One region of the Lysinibacillus sp. A1 genome, then DNA from elsewhere that is predicted to be linked to it. Evidence: riboswitches for the same ligand, from Rfam matches in the RefSeq annotation. Region 1 holds a riboswitch; each other region holds the start of a gene.
What was found. Region 1 has a riboswitch for cobalamin ahead of PI85_RS07550 (hypothetical protein). Riboswitches for the same ligand answer to the same signal wherever they lie in the genome.
Positions count from the first base shown of each region.

Region 1 (7,955 bases):
ACAGTCGGCGCACAAGTCTTTCACGGACCGTGAACTACAAACAATGCTTGAAATGGTAAAGCTCCCATCAGATATTTTAGAAGCTCTGCCTTCTGAGTTAAGTGGCGGGGAGCGACAACGGGTTAATTTACTTAGATCGATTTTAGTCGAACCTCAACTATTAGTATGTGATGAAATCGTTTCGAGCTTAGACCGCTTGATTCAACGAGAGATAATCGATTTATTAATGACTTTAAATAAAGAAAAAAACATGGCGATTTTATTTATCTCGCATGATTTAAAGGCAGTTTCTTATTTGTGCAATCGCATATACGTGATGAAATCGGGTGAAATTGTTGATGAGAGCCGTAAATGTGAAGATGGCTTTGCTTTTACAGACAAGTATGCGCAAATGCTCTTTCAAGCCGTAGAAAACGAATAAAATGAAAATAAACCGAAAAACACTTTCCTTTCTTGAATGGAAGGTGTTTTTTATTCTTGTATCCATGATCTGAGTGGGGCGATCAAATCCTCAGAGAGCTATAAATTGTATGGCAAACCTTTACGTTCCTCAACGTACTATGTTGACCTACTTCCCCTAACCAAAGATGAAAGCCATATTGGCTTCCAGCCGTATCCATTACTTATACGTCAAATTGTGGGGCAGCCATATTGACAATTCCCTCATTTCTCACGGCTGTCGTCTTTCCTTCATGGGATAGGTTGAGAGAATCCTCTTCCTTATATTCTTTCATAAAAGCACTATGCACAGAGCCAAATTCAACGCTGTTAGAAATGTTGATTTTAGCCAATTTCCCACCTGCAAGCTCTTCATTCATACAGCCTAAAACAACAGAGGCTAAAAGGGACATGGCAATGAATCGGTGTGTTCGCAATAAGCCTCCTCCTTACACGATAATAATACAAAAATTTGGAGTCGTAGCTCGGTCCTCTTCATAATATAGTAAACAAATAAAAGCTGAAAGGGGATAAAGCATGGGTTTATTTGATGGATTAATCGGCAATGCAAGCGAGGTGAATTTTGAAAAATTACAGGAGGAGGTCAATGATTTACTAATTCCAAACGAAACTATTAAAAATGCCTATAAAATTATTAGAGACATATTTATTTTTACGAATAAACGATTAATCCTCATTGATAAGCAAGGAGTGACTGGCAAGAAAACGGAATATCATTCCATTCCCTATAAAAATATTGTCCATTTTTCAGTAGAAACGGCTGGTACATTTGATTTAGATGCTGAGCTCAAAATATGGGTATCAGGCAGTTCATTACCCATCCAAAAAAACTTCAATAAGGCGACCAATATTTATAAAGTGCAAAGTGTTTTAGCCCAGTATGTTTTAGGCTCAAATTAATGGTATACTATAGAAACAAAAGCAAAACACATCTAAAGCCCGCATATATGCGAGGCTTTTTTTGTTGTGCTTTGAAAGGGGGAGTAAGGATGGGAAAATTACCATGTGAAGGATGTAAGGGGCTGTGCTGTGGCCCGGTTCCAATTACGGAGAAGGAGCTGAAGGTTATTAAAAGGAGACTCCAATCAATGCTAGTCAAAATGCGTACAGAACTTAGACATCAGTAAAGATTTGAAGGGACATGCATTTTTTCAATATACAAAAAGATCGTTGTGGTATTCATTCAGCAAGACCAGAAATTTGTCGCATGTTTGGTTATTACCAAGAACTGGATTGCTTTAGAAATCCAGCAATAGCCACGAAAACAATGAAAAGTTCTACGTTAGAAAAGCATGTAGGCATTTTATCAATCGATTACAGATGGAAGGATTTTGACTAATTAGCTCCCTGTTAAAAGCCTTCTTTGAGGTGAAGCAACGATGACATGTCAGAGGTATTCATCAAAGAAAAAAGTTGCTCGTTTTTACTACCTTAGGTAAGATTATCCAAAGGGGGATTTTTATGTTGGAAGAAAAAAGAACATGTGAGGATATAAGAACTAAATTGATGCTCGATTTGCAAAGAATAGAGAAGGACGAGTATCAGTTGCGCGAAGGTGAGCAGCATCAAGATTTCTTCCCTTTGTTACTTCAATTTATCGGTGATCCTCAGCCAGAATTACGAGATAATCTCATTTATCCGATGTTTTATATGTGGATAAAGGAAGAGAATAGATTCAGTGAAGAAGAGTTACGTAGCCTCTTATCTGTTTTGACTGATAAGAACCATTTGTTTTATCATATCGGCAGCGAGGAGGATCAGTCAGTTTTTACAAGGACATTCTCTGCCTTGCCTATCGCTTTGATTGTCCAACGCCATAGACAAAATCCATTTTTCACTCAAGTGGAGATTGAGCAATTATTACATACAATGCTCCGTTACTATAAAGAAGAGAAGGATCTACGAGGTTACCTTTCAGAAGGAGGCTGGGCTCACAGCGCGTCTCACGGTGCCGATGTTCTTGCCGAGCTAGTGCAGTGTAAAGAGTGCAGCACCGTCATGCGGGGTGAGATTCTTGTCGCTATTTCTGAGAAGCTCGATAATGGTAGACATATTTTTAGCGATGAGGATGATGAGCGATTGGTCAACATCGTGGATGCTATAATTGTCAAGGAGCTACTTCCACATCAAGAAATCGCAGATTGGATTAGTAGCTTAGCGCAATGTTGCAATTTGCCGAGAAGTCGTAGTCAGGTGATTACCCGCGTAAACAACAAGAATTTTATACGTAGTCTCTACTTCAGAAGAGAACAAGAAAGCCGACAGAATGTGCTTCACACGGTCATGCTTGCTACGGAGGCAAAATTAAATAGATTTTCTATTCGTTAAAAGATCGTGGAGGCATTCCCAAAAGAAGTTGATACGCCACGACTTAAAAAGACAGCGAAAAAGACATTTAAAAGAGCGCCTAGTTTATACTAGAGCGTTTTTTTAAATTATTTTTCGATTTAATATCAATAATTAACTCCATATTCAATACTTCTGCAATCTTTTCTTAGTCAGATACAGTAATTTTTTTGTGAGATTCATAAATATTTAAGTAACCACCATATGAAGATGATACGACTATGTACATCAATGTTAGTGTGATTTTATTCAAGTGGGATGATGAAGCACGTTCAATCTGTAGGGGATTGGACAAAAAAACTAGAGGCGGCTACAATCGTCTCTAGTTATATTTTAATATTAATTTATGTGATTTAGACTCATAAATTTCGTAGCCTATTTCAACCATATGGTCCTTTGTCACTGTCACCTTACAATAGTAAGGGATTGCTTTTCCATAAGCATCTAGCGCAGGTATTTCTGTAAAGGAATATTGTTCATCCGTATCTATCATGTTAAACGTTGCTTCAGCAGATCGCCCGGAAGAAGAAACCTCAATCATACAATCCCCACGAATAACATCATAGTCTTTTTTAATAATATATTTTAGACTTGGTACGGTAACTATTAACAATAAAACACCTACTAAAAATGCAGCAACCGTCTTAGCTACCATTATAAATGGAAATTCTTTCTCGACATACATAAAAATAAATACGATAACTGCCATGATCACAAATAATAATCCTAGTATGACTACCAAATAATACAATTGTTCACTTCCTATGTATATCTATTAAACATTTCTTGTAGCTATTTTAAAGCTGACATTCATATAGTATCGTTCTTTTTATAACAACGTAAACAGGATTATTATTCCATTAAACAGGTCGTTTTTTAAAAACTATTCATTAGTAGAAAGGGGATGAATGTCATACAAGGTGCGAGATTTCTCGATATATTTTACAGTACAGTCGTAGGTTCCTTGTCTAACATCACTAAATTTATCAAAATCTCCCGTGAAATCGAGTTCGCCGTTAATGTCTACAAGTAGATCGTGGATTGCGGTTCTTCCGTTTGATTCAAACTCTCTTACGGTACATTTACCGGTAACTATTTGAAAATTGTTAGTTTGAATAGCAATAAAGTCTTCGATTGACCATACAACAAGAAACAAACATAGGACGCTAAAAAAAGATGCAGTTATTACAACCCCATAAAAATCCTTGTGACTGCGTTTATTCTTTATAAAAAAGATTAGGAGAGATGTGCATATGAGTAGCCCAATTAGTGGGAAGATGATGTCTAACAAAATATTATTTCTCCTTTTGAATAACATATAGGTTATTATTCTACAATTATTTTTAATTACTTACTAGTAGAAAATTTTTTGAAACAGTTTATTATAAGAAGAAACTCAATCACACAATGAAGTTATTAGAATGCAATAAGTACAAAGAAATCGAAGCGCTAATTGGTGCCCTCTGCTGCTCTGGCCTTACGCACAATTTTTTCTTTTTGAAGAACAATAGTTATAATATACACATTAATATTTGTAAAGATGGTGAAACGATGGAACAGATGCTAAAGGAAATAATGTCTCCAAGTAATCAATATAAAGTTGAAATTATAAAACGGAGAGATGGTCTTTTTACAACAGAAGTATATATGTGGCAAGAAGACTGCGGGTATGAATTTTGGAGTCCTATTAAAATAGGGTTGAGTTTGATTGAGACTGAGGAAGTAGCCGTAACATTAGCCATAGAACAATTAAGACAATACTCTGGTGAAATTATTACTCTATAGTTACATCACTCAAAACTTTCGCGTAGGGAGAATCATTGAATCGGGTAGGTGATTGTTTCAAGTCTTCTAAGTGACACTAGTTGTAGTTTGAACATTCCGAAATAAACAATAATAATATTATTATTCCGATTTAACTTGCGTTAGTTTTGCGTCAATGCTATTTCTCTGTATTCTAACTATACCGCAAAGTGCACCCAAATAGTATCAGTCGACTTTCTTTTGTTTTTGTAGAATCTATTACAGATATTTTAGCATGTAATTTTGCCGTATTAACGCATTATGGGGCAAAAGAATAACAAGTAAAAAGTGTCTCTTCAATTTGAGTTAAATAGACGGCAAGATAATAATAAAAAAACTGGAATATTTTATGTTATTTGACATCAGAAATAGACTACCTTACAATTGATTTTAATAGTCTATAAGGAATGTATAGTACACAGCATTCCTTCACAATTGAATAGCGTGTAGTAATAGGTGTAAATTGCGTGCAATTTGCTTAAAAGGGAAGTCGGTGTGAATCCGACACTGTCCCGCAACTGTAAATGTGAGCGACTTTTCAGCAACCACTGTCAAATGATGGGAAGGGGAAAAGTGGCGATGACCATGAGTCAGGATACCTGCCTAGTTACGAGTACACACCATAAACCTACGAGGAATAGGAGGTGGCATGTTGACAAAACAGAATGCTCTGTTCGTCACAGTACGTCAAACGCCCAAAGTTCATGAAAGGGTTCATTTTAGAACTCCTTCGCATTTACTTAGGGTTTGTTTGGCATTGTGTGATGAAGCACATTAAAGCGAAGGATTTCCTCAAACATAGTAGGAAGTCCTTTTTGTTTTGAAAATATGTACGCAAAGGGGATGCACATAGGATGAATATTCATGCAACGACAACACAGGAAACGCCTTTTGTAGATATGAAGATTTGTAAGCAGCCACGGACAGAAGTTGCCAAGAAAGCGAAAACAAGAATGGTGGTTGAATCACTAATAGATCAATTATTAGCAACGAGACTGATTCGCAACGATCGCTTTTTTGAGCAAATCTTATATAATAAAGACATTATTTGGATACAAAATGGGGAGGTAGAGGGCCATCTTTTTGCTCAGGCAACGTTAACGGATCAACTGAAAACGAAGACGAATAGCTTTATGATGTATATGCCAACCAACCCTATTGTTTATGAGGTGAATGGGGAGCAGTACCACTTAATTACACGCATTGATTCAACACGAGCAAAGCCTAATCTTGACCGTCTTTCACAGGAGCCCAATCCAGTGTTAAGTGCTGCACGTGTCAATGATTTATTGTGCTCGATTGTCATCCGTTTTTATGAAACGTATATGAACGATTTAGAGCAAATTCCTCATCAGGATAAACTAATCGCATTTGTGCAGCAGGAATACTCACAGTTTCTTCAAGCCGTTCAGGAATTAAATGATTATCACTTTAATTGGCATCCACGTGGGAACGGACACGAGCTATTATTAACATTAATTGATCAACTACAAATATTAAAAAGCCAGCCTGGAAAAGTAGTTATCGACTTCATGAATACACAAGGTTACGTGGTGGTTGAACCTGCCTATCCGGTGCACAAGCCTTCAAAGAAAGCTGTTGGTGCCATTTAAAAGCAAGCCCTCCATGAAGCGGAGGGCTTGCTTTATTATTTGTATAGATATTCTATCTTCATCTGAAGTACCAGTTCAACAGATTTGCCATGCTAGTACATGAACTTAACTCTGACAATGCATGGCTGCTTGCGCCTCTTGCCAAGGGACAGAATAGCCTTTACCTTTTGCACAAAAAATGCTGGAAGAACTGTATTCAGGGTCGGCATTTTTATCATAGCCTATTTGAGTTATTACTTCTTCTGCATTATGACACACATCATAGCCATCAAATTGGAGGGTAAGCGCACCTTTCCCATTTGTATAGGCGGCAAAAATCGTGCTATAGCTCATGAAGGTCGCTACTGGTGCACGTCCTGTTAATACAACGTCTGTTTCAGTGAGTACAGGGTCGTCGAAGGTGCCAGCAGCCTGTTGAATGTCGGTCATCATACGGCCGATAAAGTCATTGGAAGCCTTCATTTTAAAGCGATAATAGGGCTCAAGCAGGACGTTCTGTGCTTGTTCCAGTCCTTGGCGCAGAGCTCGGAAAGTGGCTTCTCGGAAATCACCGCCAGACGTATGTTCATTATGTCCACGTCCCGTTAAGAGCGTAAAATGAATATCTGTTACTGCGTAGCCTGTGAGTAAGCCATGATGATCACGTTCAAACAAGTGCTTTTCTACGAGGCGTTGGTTGCCCACTGATAAATCATCTGCATGACAGGCATTGCTAAAGGTAATGCCTGTCCCACGTTCATTTGGCTCCATTAATAAATGAATTTCTGCATAATGCTTAAGTGGTTCAAAATGTCCGTAGCCTGTAACGGTTGTCGCAATTGTTTCCATATATAATATTTGCGGCTCCCCAAAAGTGATGTTTAGTGTAAAGCGCTTCAATAATACTTCAATCAGGACCTCTAACTGAATGACACCCATTATATGCACATGGATTTCCTGAAACTTTTCCTGCCATACGACACGCAATGATGGCTCCTCGGCCTCTAGTAGACGGAAAATCTTTAATACTTCTTTAATATGTTGCTCACCCTCGTATTGAACTTTTGCCTGTAATGTAGGGACAAGCTCATAGGGTTGTGATAGCCTGTTACTGCCAATGTGATCGCCAATGTTTGCCTGGCTGAGTCCTTTAACAGCGAAGATTTCACCGGCCTCAACATGCTGAACAGTTTCAAATCGACTGCCGTTATAAAGACGAATTTCTGTTACTTTCTCTGTAAGGTCTCCAAACGTAAATTCATCTCGAACATGTAATTTTCCTGTTAAAGCCTTGATGAATGTTAGACGCTGATGGCCATCATGTCGTATTTTAAAGACTTCTCCTTGAAACGGTGCTTCCGGCGCGAAGTGAGTACCCGTTATGAGTGGAAGTTGAGCAATCAATTCTTGAATGCCTTCATCTTTTAATGCCGAACCAGTAAAGCAGGGGAAGGCGGATTCATTTTTAATCATCGATTGTAGCTGCTTCATACACAGACCATGCTCCAAAGTTTCATTCAAAAAGGCATCCAGGAGATTTTCATCACGCTCCGCTAGCCATTCCATGATTGTGCTCGAAACATAATTCTCCTGAAGTGGTTCATCGACGAATAATACATGTTCCGAGAAATCTTTATGGAGCTGGGTCATCACAGCCCTTACATCTGCTCCGTCACGATCTATTTTATTAATAAAAAAGAATGTAGGGACATGATAGTTTCGTAAAAGCTGCCATACCGTTTCAGTATGACCTTG
Region 1 is NZ_JSZM01000010.1:58,685-66,639, forward strand. Features, by position in the region: gene PI85_RS07510 (ABC transporter ATP-binding protein) at 1-421, shown strand, start outside; gene PI85_RS24845 (hypothetical protein) at 624-875, opposite strand; gene PI85_RS07520 (PH domain-containing protein) at 976-1,359, shown strand; gene PI85_RS25195 (hypothetical protein) at 1,449-1,586, shown strand; gene PI85_RS07530 (DUF2785 domain-containing protein) at 1,966-2,787, shown strand; gene PI85_RS07535 (hypothetical protein) at 3,128-3,556, opposite strand; gene PI85_RS07540 (hypothetical protein) at 3,689-4,096, opposite strand; gene PI85_RS07545 (hypothetical protein) at 4,357-4,590, shown strand; cobalamin riboswitch at 5,046-5,230, shown strand; gene PI85_RS07550 (hypothetical protein) at 5,463-6,221, shown strand; gene PI85_RS07555 (translation factor GTPase family protein) at 6,327-7,955, opposite strand, start outside.

Region 2 (7,955 bases), on a different contig from region 1:
TTTTGTGTCTTCGCTTCTTGGACAATCCACGCCATTGTTAAAAACCTCCTTTTTGTTGCGTTCGGAATCCTTCTAAATTAAATAAATAAATTAATAAATTCATGGACAGCAATTTGTTCAAGCAGCTCTTTATTTGCACAAACCTCATTTATTGTATGGAGTTGTTTTTGAGAATAATGCGTACGAATGTTTTGCTGGAATTTATTAATGATCTGTGGAAATGCTTCCTCACGACGGAAACGATGTCCTAAAGGATATTCACACTCAATTAGCTCGGATGATGTACCATCTTTGTAATAAACTTGAACAGCATTCGCAATGGATCGTTTATCAGGGTCTAAATAATCGATTGTATATTGTCTTTTTTCCACGACAACCATTTTATGTCGCAAGTCATCAATGCGTGGGTCTACAGCCACCTCATCTTCGTAGTGATCTGCTGTAATGTCACCATAAATAAGACCAATAGCTGTAATGTATTGAAGGCAGTGATCACGATCAGCAGGATTGTGAAGTGGCCCTTCTTTATCGATAATTCGTATGGCTGATTCATGCGTCGTAATGTCAATGCGGTCAATTTCAGCTAGGCGATTCTTTACTTCAGGATGTAAATGAACAGCACATTCTGCAGCCGTTTGAGCATGAAATTCTGCAGGGTAAGACACTTTAAAGAGGACATTTTCCATAACATAAGATGCAAGTGGTCTCGCAAGCTTTAATTCTTCCTTATTAAAGAGCACATCTTGGAATCCCCAGCCTGGTGCAGACAATGCAGTTGCATAGCCCATTTCCCCCTTCACAGCCATCATTGCTAGTTGTACGGCCCTGCTTGTAGCATCGCCAGCAGCCCATGATTTTCTAGAGCCTGTATTAGGAGCATGTCGATAGGTTCTTAAACTTGAATTATCAATCCAAGCATTTGATAAGGCATTGACAATTTCTTGATGAGTGCCACCTAAAGCCTTTGTTACTACAGCTGTTGTCGCTATTTTGACAAATAAGACGTGATCTAAGCCAACACGATTTAAGCTATTTTCGAGTGCAAGTATTCCTTGTATTTCATGAGCTTGAATCATCATTTCTAAAACGTCTTTTATTTGGAGAGGCTCTTGCCCTTCTGCAACACGTACACGACTCAAATAATCGGCTACAGCTAAAATGCCACCTAGATTATCAGAAGGATGCCCCCATTCTGCCGCCAACCATGTATCGTTATAATCCAACCAACGGATCATACAACCGATATTAAAGGCACCTTTTACTGGATCAAGGACATAGGATGTTCCTGGAATACGAGTACCATTTGGAACGACTGTACCTGGTACTACAGGACCTAGAAGTTTTGTACATTCAGGATATTGTAAAGCTAAAATGCCACAACCTAACGTATCCAATAAAACATATCGAGCCGTTTCGTAAGCTTCTTCGCTCGTAATCTTTGTGTTTAATACATAATCCGCAATATCAATAAGAAGCTGGTCTGTCATCGTTTTTTCATTCGTTTTAATCATCTATATCTTCCTTTCAAGGTATGCATTTGATATACTAGTATGCTGATGGGCATTGGTCAGAATGTCCATCAGCTCTGTGGCGAGTTGTTAAAACTTGATTATACCGACAATTCTTCAAGGTTATGACGCTCGCCTATATAATGAACACGAGGTCTAAATAATCGATTATTGTCATGTTGTTCGATCACATGTGCACATAAACCGATCGTTCGAGAGCCAAAGAAAATAGGCGTATATAATTCAATTGGTAGGCCCAGCATGTAATACACTGGCGCAGCGTAATAATCTAAATTTGGATACAAGCCTTTTTCCTCCACCATCACTTTTTCACCAGCTTCACACATGTGATATAAGCGGTCATCACCTTGCTCCAAGCATAATTTATACAAAGCTTCTTTCATGATCTGCGCTCTTGGGTCCATTTTTTTCATATAGACCCGATGGCCAAAGCCCATTATTTTATCTTTATTTTTGAGCTTGTTTTTCAGCATCGCTTCAAAGCCTTCCACAGTCTTAGCTTCAAGCAGCATATACATGACTGCCTCGTTCGCCCCACCATGCAAATTTCCTTTCAATGATGCGACAGCACCAGTTAGAGCACCATACAGATCGGATTGTGTGGAGGCAATAACACGAGCAGCAAAAGTCGAATTCGGCATTTCATGTTCACTATATAAAACAAGTGATTGGTCAAAAATTTCTTCTTCTAATGGTGTTGGTTTTCTTCCAGTAATCATGTAATAAAAATTAGCACTATATGAAAGCTCACTATCCGGTTCTACTACCTCTTGACCATTTAATACACGGTAGCTATTTGCAACGATATTGGGCATTCCACCTAAAAGTCGATATGCTCGTGTTACATTCCTTTCAGTCGATCGATCATTGATGTGCTGATCATACCCTGCTAACGCTGAAATTCCAGTTCTAAGGCCGTCCATAGCATGTGTCCCATTTGGTAATAAGTTAAAAATTTGAACAAGCTCTTGTGGAACGTGATAGTTTTCTTTCAATTTATCCCGTAAGTCAGCTTGTTGCTCCGTAGTTGGTAGGTTTCCGTGCAATAATAAATGGACAATATCTAAATAGGAATATCGCTGAGATAGTTCAATCAAATCGTAGCCCCGTATAACAATTTGGCTTTCTACTACGTCTAAGAAAGACAGTTTTGTTTCCGCAGCAATAACTCCATCAAGACCTGGTGAATACGTTAACTCCATGGATTACAACCCCTTTGTTTAATCATTCTTGTAAGCGTTACCATTCAAACTCGAAAGAACAACAAAAAAACAACTTCTACCCCTTTAGAAGTTGTTAATCTACAAAAGTATGACAGAACAAAAAACAGTGAACTTACATCCATTCACACTCATCATACAGTAGCTAACACCTCCCTATCCTCGTAGGTCAATTGATGCTTATTTAGCGGCAGGTCTCCTGACTTATCATCAACATTCCTATAACACCTTCCCGTTTTGAAGAACAAAACAGTGGTCTCGTTATGGAACTCCTACATACAGTTGCGGGACAGTGTTGGACTCACACCAACTTCCCTTTTAATCAAATGGAATCAAATCCATTTGAACCACCAAAATTTAGCATATTCAATTTGTCTTTTTACCTTAACATAGAGGTTTCCAAACAATCAATATAGGTAAAATTCAGAAAAGACTGATTATAAAAAGCTATTTTTCATTTTTGACGAACTATTCTGCATATTTAAGCATTATTTCGCTCAAAAAAAGATTGTTAATCAATCCCAATGGAGCTATATTTATGAAGTCTGCTTTAAAAAAGCGATTTGTTTTGCATTACGATGAAACGAGGAGTGACGGGATGGGCTATATAACAGAATTAAGAAAGCTTATCGGTAATAGACCGATTATAAACGTTGGTTCGACAGTTCTTGTTGTTAAATGATGATAAGAAAATACTCTTTCAACATCGTTCAGATACATTGGATTGGGGATTACCTGGCGGCTCAATGGAAATAAACGAAACATTAGAGCAGGTTGCTGCGCGTGAACTTTATGAGGAAACTGGACTCGTGGCTAAAGAGTTTGAGTTTATCGGTGTTTTTACAGGACCTGATTATTACTACTGTTATCCGAATGGCGATGAAATCTATACAGTCATTCACCTTTATAGAGCTAAACATGTAAGGGGTGTATTGGAAATGAAAGATGGTGAGAGCTTAAGCCTCACCTATTTCAGTAAGGAAGAACTTCCGAATAATATGGAACAGAGGACGGTCGCTCTCTTAAACAACCTAGAGGGTAAAATATGGGGGTTCGAAAGCTCCTTTACGAAGCTTTCCAAATAACAATGTAAGAATTTTAATAAGGATTTTATTCGCAAAGGTATTTCAGATACTAGTATTCTTGTGAATTCTTTCGCGAGGGTGAGTGGGTAAAATCGCGTTGCATAGCTCAAGTGATGCGGAATGCTTAAATGGTTTACCTTTCATACTTTCCTCTACTAGCTGACCATTTTGCATGACAAGGATGCGATCTGAAATAAAGCGTGTAGCCTGTAGGTCATGAGAGATGAAAATGTAGGCAAGTTGCAAATCCTTTTGTAGTGTCTGTAGTAATTGAATGATATGTTTTTGCAAAATCATATCTAAACTACTAATGGCTTCATCTAAAACTATTAATTTTGGATGTAAGGCAAGCGCTCTTGCAATGTTAACACGCTGTTGTTGTCCCCCACTTAGCTGGGAAGGATACTTTTCAGCAATAGATTTTTCTAACTCTACATGATCAAGTAATTCCTTTACCTTATAATGTCTCTCAGCTGAGCTATAATGCTCGAAATTTAGGTATGGTTCCTCTAAAATTTGAAAAATGTTGTGCTTTGGATTTAATGAATGATAGCTATTTTGAAAGACTGCTTGTAAATCTCTCCGTATCATTTTTTTCTGTTGGCTAGTGGCATCATAAAGATTAACCCCTTGAAATAGAAGCTCACCGGCTGTTGGCCTTTCCATCCCTAATATAATTCGGCCCAATGTGCTTTTTCCTGAGCCACTTTGTCCAACAATCCCTAAGCATTCCCCCTCCTGAAGTGAAAATGATACTTTCTGTAATACAGGAGTTTCCTGTCTTCGCTTGAATATGAACGGTCTATGTGCATAGTTCTTCTCAATATTTCTCACTTCTAGTAGCTTCAATCTTTTCACCTCTAAAACATAATTCGGGATTGTAATAGTTTCTTTGTATAAGGATGCTGAGGGGCATCAAAAAAATCATAGACATTCGCTTGTTCAATTACTTTCCCCTTATACATCACGGCTACATCATCAGCAAGTTCAGCGATAACGCCTAAATCATGTGTCACAAGAAGGATGGCTGCCTGTGTTTCCAGGCGAATACGATCAAATAATGTCAAAACCTGCTTTTGATTGACTGTATCAAGAGCTGTCGTTGGCTCATCAGCTATGTATACCGAGGCTTGAATTGCCAGTGACAAAGCAATCATCACACGCTGTAGCATTCCCCCACTTAATTGGAATGGATAATAGTGTAAAAGGCGCTCAGGATTAGGTAAATTAACTTTTGACATGCTTTCAATAGCAATTTGTCTTATTTCATTTTTAGTTATAGCAAAATGAGCTTTTAATGATTCACGAAAATGACTTTCAATGGTTTGAACACGGTCAAAGGCAGTCGAAGGATTTTGCATAATAATAGAAAGATGTCTACCACGATAAGCTCTCATTTGAGCAGCAGTTACCTTCAATAAATCTTGTTGATGGTAGAAAATTTGCCCTTTGGTGATCTGCGCCCTAGTCGGCAAGGCTTGCATAATAGCTTGGCAAAGCATCGTTTTCCCACTACCGCTTTCCCCAATAATTCCTAATACTCGGCCTTGATAGGCTGTTAAATGAATGGAGGATAAAATATTCTGTTCTCCAATTTTGACCGATAAGTCTTTCACTTCTAAAACTTTCTTCATAACTACCCCTTTACTGATTAGGCTTCTTCAAACTACTTGCTAAAACATTACATACTAGGACAACAAGGACGATAGCAAGCCCAGGATATAGCATTAATTCAGGATGTTGGCGGATATATTGCTTCCCTTCATTTACCATCATTCCCCATTCAGGAGTGGGAGCTTGCACACCAAGCCCAATAAAGGAAAAGCCCGCAATCTCTAAAATGACCTTCCCCATATCTAATGCCACAATCGTTACAATCGGTGGCCAAACATGAGGGAGATAGTGTCGAATAATTAATTTTGCACCTGTAGTACCACTGATTCTTGCCGCTAGAATAAAGTCTTTTTCATTCATGCCAATAAATAAACTTCGGATTAGCCTCGAATAATAAATAAGCTGTGTCAAACTAAGTGCAATTAACACATTTTTCAAGCTAGGACCTAATACACCTAAAAGCCCAAATGCTAGTACAAGTGTTGGAAAAGCTAATAAAATATCGCATATCCGAATAAATAGCGCATCTATTATACCTCTTTTTAAGGAGACTAATGCGCCGAATAGTATCGCTACTAGAATAGCAACTATTTGTATGACGAGCGCCGCACCTAAAGAATACCGAATCCCTAAAAGCAATCGTGAGCAGACACATCTTCCTAAATGGTCTGTTCCTAATGGATAGTCCCATGAGGGTGCTAAAAATTTCTTAGAAATATCGACTGCTAAGGGGTCATGAGGCATAATGAGTGGGGCTAACAGTCCTAGTAAACCAATGATCATTAGTAAGGTGAGACTAATATATCTTCTCATATGTATACGTCCTAAGTTCACTTTACTCTCTCCTATCCTTCATCATCAGATGAGGATCCAATAAACGATGCAATACATCTGTGCCTAAATTGGCGAGCACATAGATGACAGCAATCACCAACACATAGCATTGTACAACGGGGTAATCACGATTCGTTATGGATTCTATTAAATATCGACCAAGCCCCGGCCAACTAAATACTTGCTCGACTATGACAGCACCACCTAGCAAATTTCCGAGTGTCATCCCAAACAAAGTTGATATTGGTATGGCAGCATTCCTCCCCACGTGTCGGATGAGTATGACCGATTTTTTCAAACCTCTAAGCTGTGCATATTTTACATATGGCTGCTCGTATTCTTCGATTATGGCAGAGCGGATAAACTGTGAGAACAATCCGATTGTAGGTAAAGCTAAGGTGAAGGCTGGTAAAACAATATGTGCTACCGAACCTTTTCCATTCGTCGGAAAAATGCCAAGTTTTAAGCTAAAAAGATAGAGTAGGATAAACCCTAACCAAAATGTTGGGATGGATACACTTAGTACTGTAAATAATCGAATGATTTTATCGATAAAGGAATGCTTATATAATGCGCTCACAACCCCTAATGGAATACTAAAAGTTAAAATTAGGATAAATGCTACTATAGCTAATTCAATGGTAGCGGGTAGCTTAGCAAATAGCTCATGAGCCACGGGTAATTTACTAACAAAAGATGTCCCAAAGTCTAGCTGTAAAACGCCTTTTACCCATAGCAGATACTGCATGATAAAAGGCTTGTCTGTCCCTAATTCTTCTCGTAAAGCTTGTATAGCCTCTGGTGTTGGGGCAATTCTTGAGAGTCGAAGGATGACCTCTGCCGGTTCTACTGGTACGAAACGAATAAACACAAAGGTCAGAATAGATACGCCTACTAATACAAATGGAAGTGTGAGAATTCTTTTTACACAAAACATCCAAGTCGATTCGTACATGTCGTCACTTCCTATTTCATCCGATGATAAAAAGAGAGTTGTCCTGTTTCGACACACTCTCTCTTTCATACTTAGTTTTCTTTATCCATTTGTGCATATGGAATGTCATATTCAGAAGCACGTGGTGCAAAATCCTTCATATATGGTTGATAAATAACATTATTCGTTTCATGCGATATTGGATAGAATAATGCTTGATCGTGGAACATTGTTAAAATATCCGTATATAGCTGCACACGTTCCTCTTCATCTTTACCAACTAGTAGTTGATGTATGTTTGTATCAATCTCTTGAGCATTTGGTAAGCCTAATTTTGCTTCATATACACCACTAGCATTTGGTGTAGCTGATTCATTTGCAAAGCTATGTGGATCAGTCGGCGGTCCATTTGTACGCCAGAAGTTAATATCAACCTGATCATCCATTAATTTTTGCAGACCGACCATAACATCTGCGCCTTCAATATTTAACTGTACCCCTATTTTTGCTAGCTCGCCTTGCATTAACTCCGCCATAGGTTTTTGAATGGCATCAGTAGCAATATAGATTAAATCTAATGTAAGGGGTTGGCCATTTTTCGAACGAATTTTTTCACCCTTCTGTAGCGTCCAGCCCGCTTCATCTAGCAATCTCTGCGCTTTTTCAGGATTATATATAATGGGCGCCAAATCAATATTGGCATAAGGAATTGCATCCCAGAATAGCGTGTTTGCCACTT
Region 2 is NZ_JSZM01000035.1:74,113-82,067, forward strand. Features, by position in the region: gene prpB (methylisocitrate lyase) at 1-35, opposite strand, end outside; gene PI85_RS21135 (bifunctional 2-methylcitrate dehydratase/aconitate hydratase) at 78-1,511, opposite strand; gene mmgD (citrate synthase) at 1,610-2,731, opposite strand; cobalamin riboswitch at 2,921-3,116, opposite strand; partial or broken gene PI85_RS21145 (NUDIX hydrolase) at 3,348-3,834, shown strand; gene PI85_RS21150 (ABC transporter ATP-binding protein) at 3,877-4,692, opposite strand; gene PI85_RS21155 (ABC transporter ATP-binding protein) at 4,695-5,468, opposite strand; gene PI85_RS21160 (ABC transporter permease subunit) at 5,479-6,261, opposite strand; gene nikB (nickel ABC transporter permease) at 6,284-7,237, opposite strand; gene nikA (nickel ABC transporter substrate-binding protein) at 7,309-7,955, opposite strand, start outside.
Region 2: linked by a shared signal. The riboswitch ahead of mmgD (citrate synthase) and the one ahead of PI85_RS07550 (hypothetical protein) in region 1 are both predicted to bind cobalamin.

Region 3 (7,955 bases), on a different contig from region 1:
CCTACCGCTACGCCATGAATGGATTCGTCGCGCAAAATGAGAGAAATAATTTCAGCACTGTTTCTTAAAAAACCTTGTCCACCTAAGTATAATGGGTAGAAAAATCCAGAATAGAAAAGGAAAGATTCAAGCATAACGGATGAAAACATCGCTTTCCATAAGCTCTCAGAGTCCCCTTCTTCTATACTATTATAAATATCCGCAATTTTATTTGCCTTATATTGTAAATATTCATTTTTCTTTACCCATTCAAAGAGCTCGTCTATCTCCTCGTTTGTACAAAGCGTTGTAAATATATAAGAATATGATTTAGCATGTATTGCCTCAAATGCATCAAAAACGGTTAATACCGCCTTTTCCTGTAAATCATCTGTATAAGCAGCAACACGATTCATTCCTATATTCGTCTGAACGGTATCAAGCAAAGTTAGTCCTGCAAACACCTTTTTATATGTGTCCTGATGCTCAAAACTTTTCCACTGCTTAATATCTTTACTCACTGCAATTTCTTCTGGAAACCAAATTTGCTTCCATTGCTGGTCCCAGAAAATTTGAGCAAGTTCACTAGTTGCCTTATTCCAGTTGACTGCCTCATACACTATATTTGACATGCTACACACTCCTCTAAGCTTTGTAATCGTTGACGAACATAGTAAACGGACTTGATCCCTTTAACCCATGCATAAATGTATACTTTAGCTAGTTGTTCTGTTGTCCAATTGTCAGTGACATAAAGAGTCATTGAAATACCTTGGTCAACGTGTTTTTGAGAAGCTGCATATAAATCAATTAAATCATAAGGATCAACATCATAGGCCTCTACATATAAATGACTGTTTTCGTTTGTTAAATGTGGCATTGGATAAATCGTGCGACTATCTGCATAATCACGAACCTCTACACGCTCTGTACAAGGAGAAATGGATGCCGTACAGCTACGAATATACGAAATACTGCCTGTTGGTGCTATCGCTAAACGATATGAATGAAATAGACCATATTCCATAACATCTTCCTTTAATAATTCCCACATTTTATTAGTGATAATTGGAATGTTGCCAAGTGCTTTTAACACAGCGGGTGATAGCTCTTCTTCATTCTTATTTACATATTGATCAAAATAGCTACCTGAAGCATAATCGCTATCTTCAAATCGGTAGAACGTTTCTGCTTTTTCTTTAGCCATTTCCATCGATGATTTAAGCGAATAATAGTTCATTGCTTCCATAAAGCGGTCCATGAAATCAATAGAATCTTTCGAGCCATACATGATGCCCTCCGTAACAAGATGTCCATGGAGATTCATACAACCTAGCCCTACTGAGTGCATTAATCGATTCGCTTTTGCCACTGATGGGACATTTTTGATGTATGTCATTTGTGACACATTTGTTAATAAGTGCATAGCTGTATCGATTAATGTTTCAAAATCATTTACTTTACTCGCTGCATGAATATCAATTGACCCTAAATTACACGACACATCTAACCCATATTCGTTAGGCTGATCTTGATCTGTAATGACACTAGTTTCTTGAACTTGTAAGATTTCAGTACATAGGTTTGACATTTTTACACGACCGATATTTTTTAGTGGATGTACTTCATTGACATTATCATCAAAAATTTCAAAAGGATAACCTGATTCAAATTGAGCTTTTTTCACCTCAGTATAGAGTCTACGCGCATTCAAACGTTTAATTTTACGGATTTTAGGATTATCAAGTAGTTCATAGTACATTTCTGAAATTGAAATTTCCGACATTCGTTTACCATATACTTTAAAAATATCATATGGACTAAATAACACTATATCTTTATCACGTTTCATCAGATCGAAGAAAATACTTGGAATAATAATTCCTGTTGATAGTGTTGCGAGGCGAATTTTATCATCAGCATTTGGTTTTTTTGATGAAATGAAATTCTCTATATCTGCATGGAAAATATTTAGATAGACAACTCCTGAGCCATTTCGTTGACCAAGCTGATTAGAATAACTAAATGAGTTTTCTAATAATTTTGCAACTGGGATAACACCACTTGCACGATTTAGTATTTCTTTAATTGGATCACCTAAAGGACGTAAATCCGTTAAGTTGACCCCGACCCCTCCGCCTAGGCGTGAAAGCTCTAAACAATAGCCAATATTTTCAGCAATACTATTCATAGAGTCATCCATTGATAATTTAAAGCAGCTTACTAATTCACCACGGGCTTTTTTCCCACTATTTAATGCAGTAGGTGTTGCAGGCTGATAGGCTTCCATCATTGCTTCAACAGAACGTTTTGCTAGCACTGTGTTCCCTTGTGCTAAGTACAAAGCAATAATGACAATACGGTCCTCATATTTTTCTAAGATTTCTTCACCATCACGACTTTTCATAGCATAGCTGTCATAAAATTTGCTTGCACTCATAAATGACGGGAAGCGGAAATTATAATCATATGCTTTTTTGTACAGCTTCTTTATAAAATCCATCTCGTACATGTCGATAAAATCTTTTTCGTAGTATCCCTCATCCACTAAATAGCGGATTTTTTCCTCTATATCTATAAAATAACGTAAACGTACGTTGACATATTCTAAAAAGTAGCGGCGAGTAGCCTCACGGTCCTTTTCTAACTCTAGTAGCCCCGTTGTACTATAACGATTCAGTACGTCATTATTAAGCTTTAAATAAGTTTTCATCCCATTACCCTCGTTTCATAAAACGTTTGTATTGCTTCATAATCTGTTTGATTGCCACGCAAATCTAATTTCCTCACTAAGGGTACATGATAGGTAGTAGCAATTTTCTCCCCAGCACCACCAAATACATGATGTCCGAAGTTACTATTGCCACTAGCAACTACTCCTTTACAAAAATCTCTATTTTTTTCTAAAAAACGTTGGACTTTTGCTGGAATGTCACCTAATCCATCTGTATATGTAATTAAAAGATAAGGCTTATTCAAGCTTAATTCCTCAGAGAGTTCAATAGATTCTGCCCTTAATTTAGAAACTACATTACGGACATTTCCTGTACGACTAGCGTAAACGATCATAGTGTGATCATCTCAATACGAGAAACAATTTCCTGAACATCACCTATAAATGTTTCATCCACCTCTAAAACAGGCACACTTAAAAAACCTGCATCTATAATTGTTTGTTTCGCTTGTTCATCATGATCAATATTAACAATTTCTGCTTCAAGTCCTGCTCGTTGTAATTCGGATTTTACCCATAGGCATTTTGGACAGATTGTTTTCGTATAAAGTTTCATAGTAATCCCTCTTTTCATAAAATAAAAAAGCTACCTCTTCTAGAGAGATAGCTTAAATGGAAACGTTAACATACTAAAAATACTGACGTTCCCATCTCTTAATCCCCGAAGAAATGATAAATTTGTTTTATATAGGCAGGTCTCCTGGCTTTGCTTCAATCTCTGATTTCCTTCCCATGCGAATGCACAGTGGTTATAATCATCGTCAGCTTAACAGTTGCGGGGACAGCGTCGGAATAGTACCGAACTTCCCTATTAAACTACATATAGTAGTACCTACACAAAACGAACACAATATATTGTTTTTCGATAGTTTTAAGTGTACCATCCTTTATATAAAAAGTAAATCGAGAAATAAAAGTTCATCAATTTGAGACTATTCATATTTTCTGACATATCCTTGTAAGAACGAACTAAAATATAATCATATAAGCACGAATGCGATAGCATTATTTTATTAAAAAATAAGAAGTAAAATAATAGTCGCTTATTTACCTAAAAACGTAGCCACCCTAGTAATTTTATACATAAAAAAGGCATCTTTCCTTTACAGTAAAGATGCAATTATGTGTAAAACTATGAGTATGATGTAAATCTCGCATCCTACTCCATACATCCTATCTTCGTAAATTTTTTTATTGTACTAGTCTAAAGTAGGACCCCTCTCTTGCGATGATGACACATTTTCGTTTCGTCATAACATAACGACGACTACTAAAATGTGCTCAACCTACAGGCGCGAGGAAACCAATCGTTCTACCCTTTTCAACTAATTTACAATGAATATGTACCTTTTCTAGTTATTCTATATTTATTTATAGTATAACATATTCAAGTTCATTCTCCGCCAGCTTGATTAGTCCTATTAAAAATAGCTGATGAATTTTATATGACTCATCAGCTAACCATAAATTTAAAACCTTTCTATTGTTATATCCATATTTATGCTTGTAGCAGCCTTAAAACCTTCCGCAGCTGCAATCATTAAAGAAGAGGGACCACCCTTTTCCGTTTCACCTGCAGTATATATCCCAGCCGCAGTTGTACGTCCAGCACCATCAGTCATAACTGTTCCATTTTCATCAACTTGACAATTTAGCTGTTTAGCAAATTTATTGGGACGATAAAAACTTGGCACAACAAATCCACCAGCTCTTAAAATATTTTCACCTGTTTCTAATTCAACACTCGATAAGTTACCATCATCCCCATGTAAATCTTTAATAGTATTTGTATACACCTTAATTTTCTTTTGTTCAAAATCATTTTGAACCTTCTCAGAAAGTTGATGACCATTCGTAAAAACGATTAAATCCTGTGACCAATTAAAAACCAATTTCGTCATATGACTAATATGCTCCTCGTTTTCTGCAATGATAGCCAATGGCTTGTCTCGCAGCTCCCAACCATCGCAATATGGACAGCTAAATAAACTTTTACCATAATATTGTCTGATTTGCGGGAGAGGAAATTCCTCTTGTATTCCAGTAGCTAACAGTATTTTTTCAGATATATAAGATTTATTTTCCGAAGTATTGACTAGAAATAAACCAGTTATATCATCTTTAATTATTTCTCTGACGGTTTGATCCATCATTGTTATAGAAGGATAAGATTCTATATCTTTACTTGCGAGATTCTTAAATTCTTGTGGCTTTATCCCATCTCTTGTTAAAAAACCATGTGACTCCTGAGTTACACGATTTCGATTTGTTCCATTATCAACTAGTGCAACCTTTCTGCGCGCTCTTCCTAATGTTAAGGCAGCACTTAACCCAGCAGGGCCTCCACCTATAATCATACAATCATATTGATTCATCATTATTTCCCTCCACACCACAATATATTAAAGACCTTTAATATCTACAATTAAGGCAAAAGACACCGCTAATTATATGTATGATATCTTTTTCGTTCCATTTGTTAAGCCCATTATATATTAGTCCTTGATCTCAATAAAAAAGATACAGTTTAGCTGGTTGGGTCTAATCACTCTATTAAGGACTTAACATATCTATAATATCTATTTATTTTTTTCTCGTCAAATTTTTGGTTTGAATGTTTGAAATACTGTCTAAGCACCGTTAATTGAAGTACATCTATTCACTTTAGAAAAGTAACTCCGTTTATCTACTTTATGGAGATGAGCCCAATCTCCATTTTTCAATAGTTATTGATGAAAAAAGTAAAAGCCACTCCAATTGTATTTGGAATGGCTAAATATGATCCATGCAGTCTAAATTAACAAGTCCCTAAATGATTGACATATGCCTAACATTCTTACTGCAAGTAGTTATTACTTAAATTCAATTTCCTCAGCCGAAGCGCCTTTTGTATACGTTATAGTGGCTCCAGCAGGTAAATTACGAATTTCTTTTACATTTTTTCCTTCGATAATAATTTCACCAATCGCCGTACCTTTAAAATCAAAAATCGCATTTCCTTTTTTAGGACTGATTGTTACAGTTTTGTCTGCAAATCCTTCACCATGAAATTCGGCATATTGACTAAATACTGCAATTCCATTTTTAATATTAGTATTTTTTCCTAACGTTAATGAAATACTTGGACGATTCATTATTAATTTACCAGTCTTATAGTTATTAAAGCTATATACATTTTCAGGTACTATTGGTGTTGGTATTTCTTCTTTTCCTGCTTTCAAATCAATTTGAACTAATACAGGGTCATGATCCGATGCTCGCCCCTGCGCTTCTGTAAAGTTCGCATTAATATGAATCATGTCTATGGCCGTAACGTTAGCAAGATTATTCGAAACTAAAATATGATCCAACACTTGATTGTTCCCTTGGAAGAAGTACGTAAAACGATCAGTCTCTGGGGCTTTATCCACCATATTCGTTAAAACATCACCTTTTAATGTTTCAAGTGCTGGTGTGAATTCAAAGTCATTCATGTCCCCTGCTACAATGATATTTATATCCGGATTGATGGCAAGACCTTCATCGATAAAATCATTGATGGCTTGAGCAAGCTGACGACGTTTTGTTACTGATTCTAACACTGGCGGCTGAGTTGGTCCCCACAGTGAACCATCGCCTCCTTTAGAATTTAAGTGCGCTCCTATAATGACTACATGCTCTTCCTGGAATTTGAATTCCGCCGCAATTGGTTTACGTGTATCTGCAAATTTAGTTGGATCAACAAAGCCTGGATTTAAAGCAAGGCTTCCATCTGCTGTCCACCCATTCGCTTGGTCACCCGCTCCCTTTGTACCAGTCACTAAAGAAACACGTGTCGGATTATATAAGTAGCCTACACGAATATTACCACCAGGCGCACCGCCTACTGTATTGTTAATAGGCATTACGTCAATCCAATCATAAGCAGGTCCACCAGCAGCTTTAATCGCATTAATTAATCGCATATAGCTTTCAGATGCATCAGCATTTCCTGAATCATTTTGTCCATCATTATCTTGTACTTCGACTAATGTAATAATATCTGGTGACTTCATATTTTTCACAAATGTCGCTGCAATTCTGTCTACTTTTTCATTAGATGTATTGGCAGGATTATTCGAAAAGTTTTCGATATTATAGGAAGCGACATTTAACTTGTCCAATACTGGTTCAAGATGCGTCACTTCTTGCTGAAGATTTGCCTTTGTCACATCAGGAAAGACTTTATTCGTGTTCAGTCGATAGCCGTCTGTAAAGTTTTCTACAAATCCGATAAGTGGATCATTAAAACGATCACCCGAATCATAATTTTTTCCAGCTACCCCTTCAAGCATAATTTTTTCTGGATTATAATCGTCGGCTGCAATATTTAAACCGCCATTCACATTAAATGTATTATTTGTTGTGCTCGGTACAACAATTGGTGAATCATTATTATAAATCGGTCCAATCACTCTCGCATCCGGGAATGATACTCGCATATATTCAATAGATTCCCAAAAATCAATACCATCTTCTTGTGGATCAAAAATTGCAAAGCCATCATTATCAATAATTTTATTTGGTGGGAATAGGTCCTCTCCAATAACAAGTACTTTTGGAACTTCTGCTGTACCTGTTTTTGTAATATTCGTTGCAGAAATTTGCGTATCTCTTAAACGAGAGTTTCCACCCACTTCAGTTACATTCCCTGATACTTTAATAACGTCCCCTACTGCTACATTATGTGCCGACTTACTTACTCTGATCGCTGTTGATTTTACGCCATCGAATGTCGAATCGCCCTCTTGCATAATGAAGCTACTTGAATTAATAACGAATGTTACAATTCCTTCTACATCACTTACTGTTAAATCGACATAAGGTGATATATGGCTTGCCCCTTGAATATCGCTAATTGTGGCATTTTCAGTATCAATAATCTCATAAACAAATGTAGCAATCGCACTATTCGTTAAACCTTCTTTCACTGCAATCGCTTTAATCGTCAACGGTTTATGAACAAGAATTTCCCCTGTATATTTTGTACTAGCTGTAGTAGGTGTTGAGCCGTCCACTGTATAATAAATCGTTGCATCTTCTGTCATGGTAGAAAGTGTAACGTTCGTACCAGCTGTTACCCCACCAACGTGAGAAGCTTTAATATCCTGAACCTTTGATACATCTTCAATAATGCGAATAGGGAGTAGTTGATGATTTGTATATTGACCAACAATACCGGTAATTTCCCCATACGTTTTTCCACTTACTAAACCTGAGTCAC
Region 3 is NZ_JSZM01000005.1:113,182-121,136, forward strand. Features, by position in the region: gene nrdF (class 1b ribonucleoside-diphosphate reductase subunit beta) at 1-611, opposite strand, end outside; gene nrdE (class 1b ribonucleoside-diphosphate reductase subunit alpha) at 599-2,692, opposite strand; gene nrdI (class Ib ribonucleoside-diphosphate reductase assembly flavoprotein NrdI) at 2,689-3,048, opposite strand; gene PI85_RS03720 (glutaredoxin) at 3,045-3,269, opposite strand; cobalamin riboswitch at 3,386-3,564, opposite strand; gene PI85_RS03725 (NAD(P)/FAD-dependent oxidoreductase) at 4,183-5,088, opposite strand; gene PI85_RS03730 (chitobiase/beta-hexosaminidase C-terminal domain-containing protein) at 5,566-7,955, opposite strand, start outside.
Region 3: linked by a shared signal. The riboswitch ahead of PI85_RS03720 (glutaredoxin) and the one ahead of PI85_RS07550 (hypothetical protein) in region 1 are both predicted to bind cobalamin.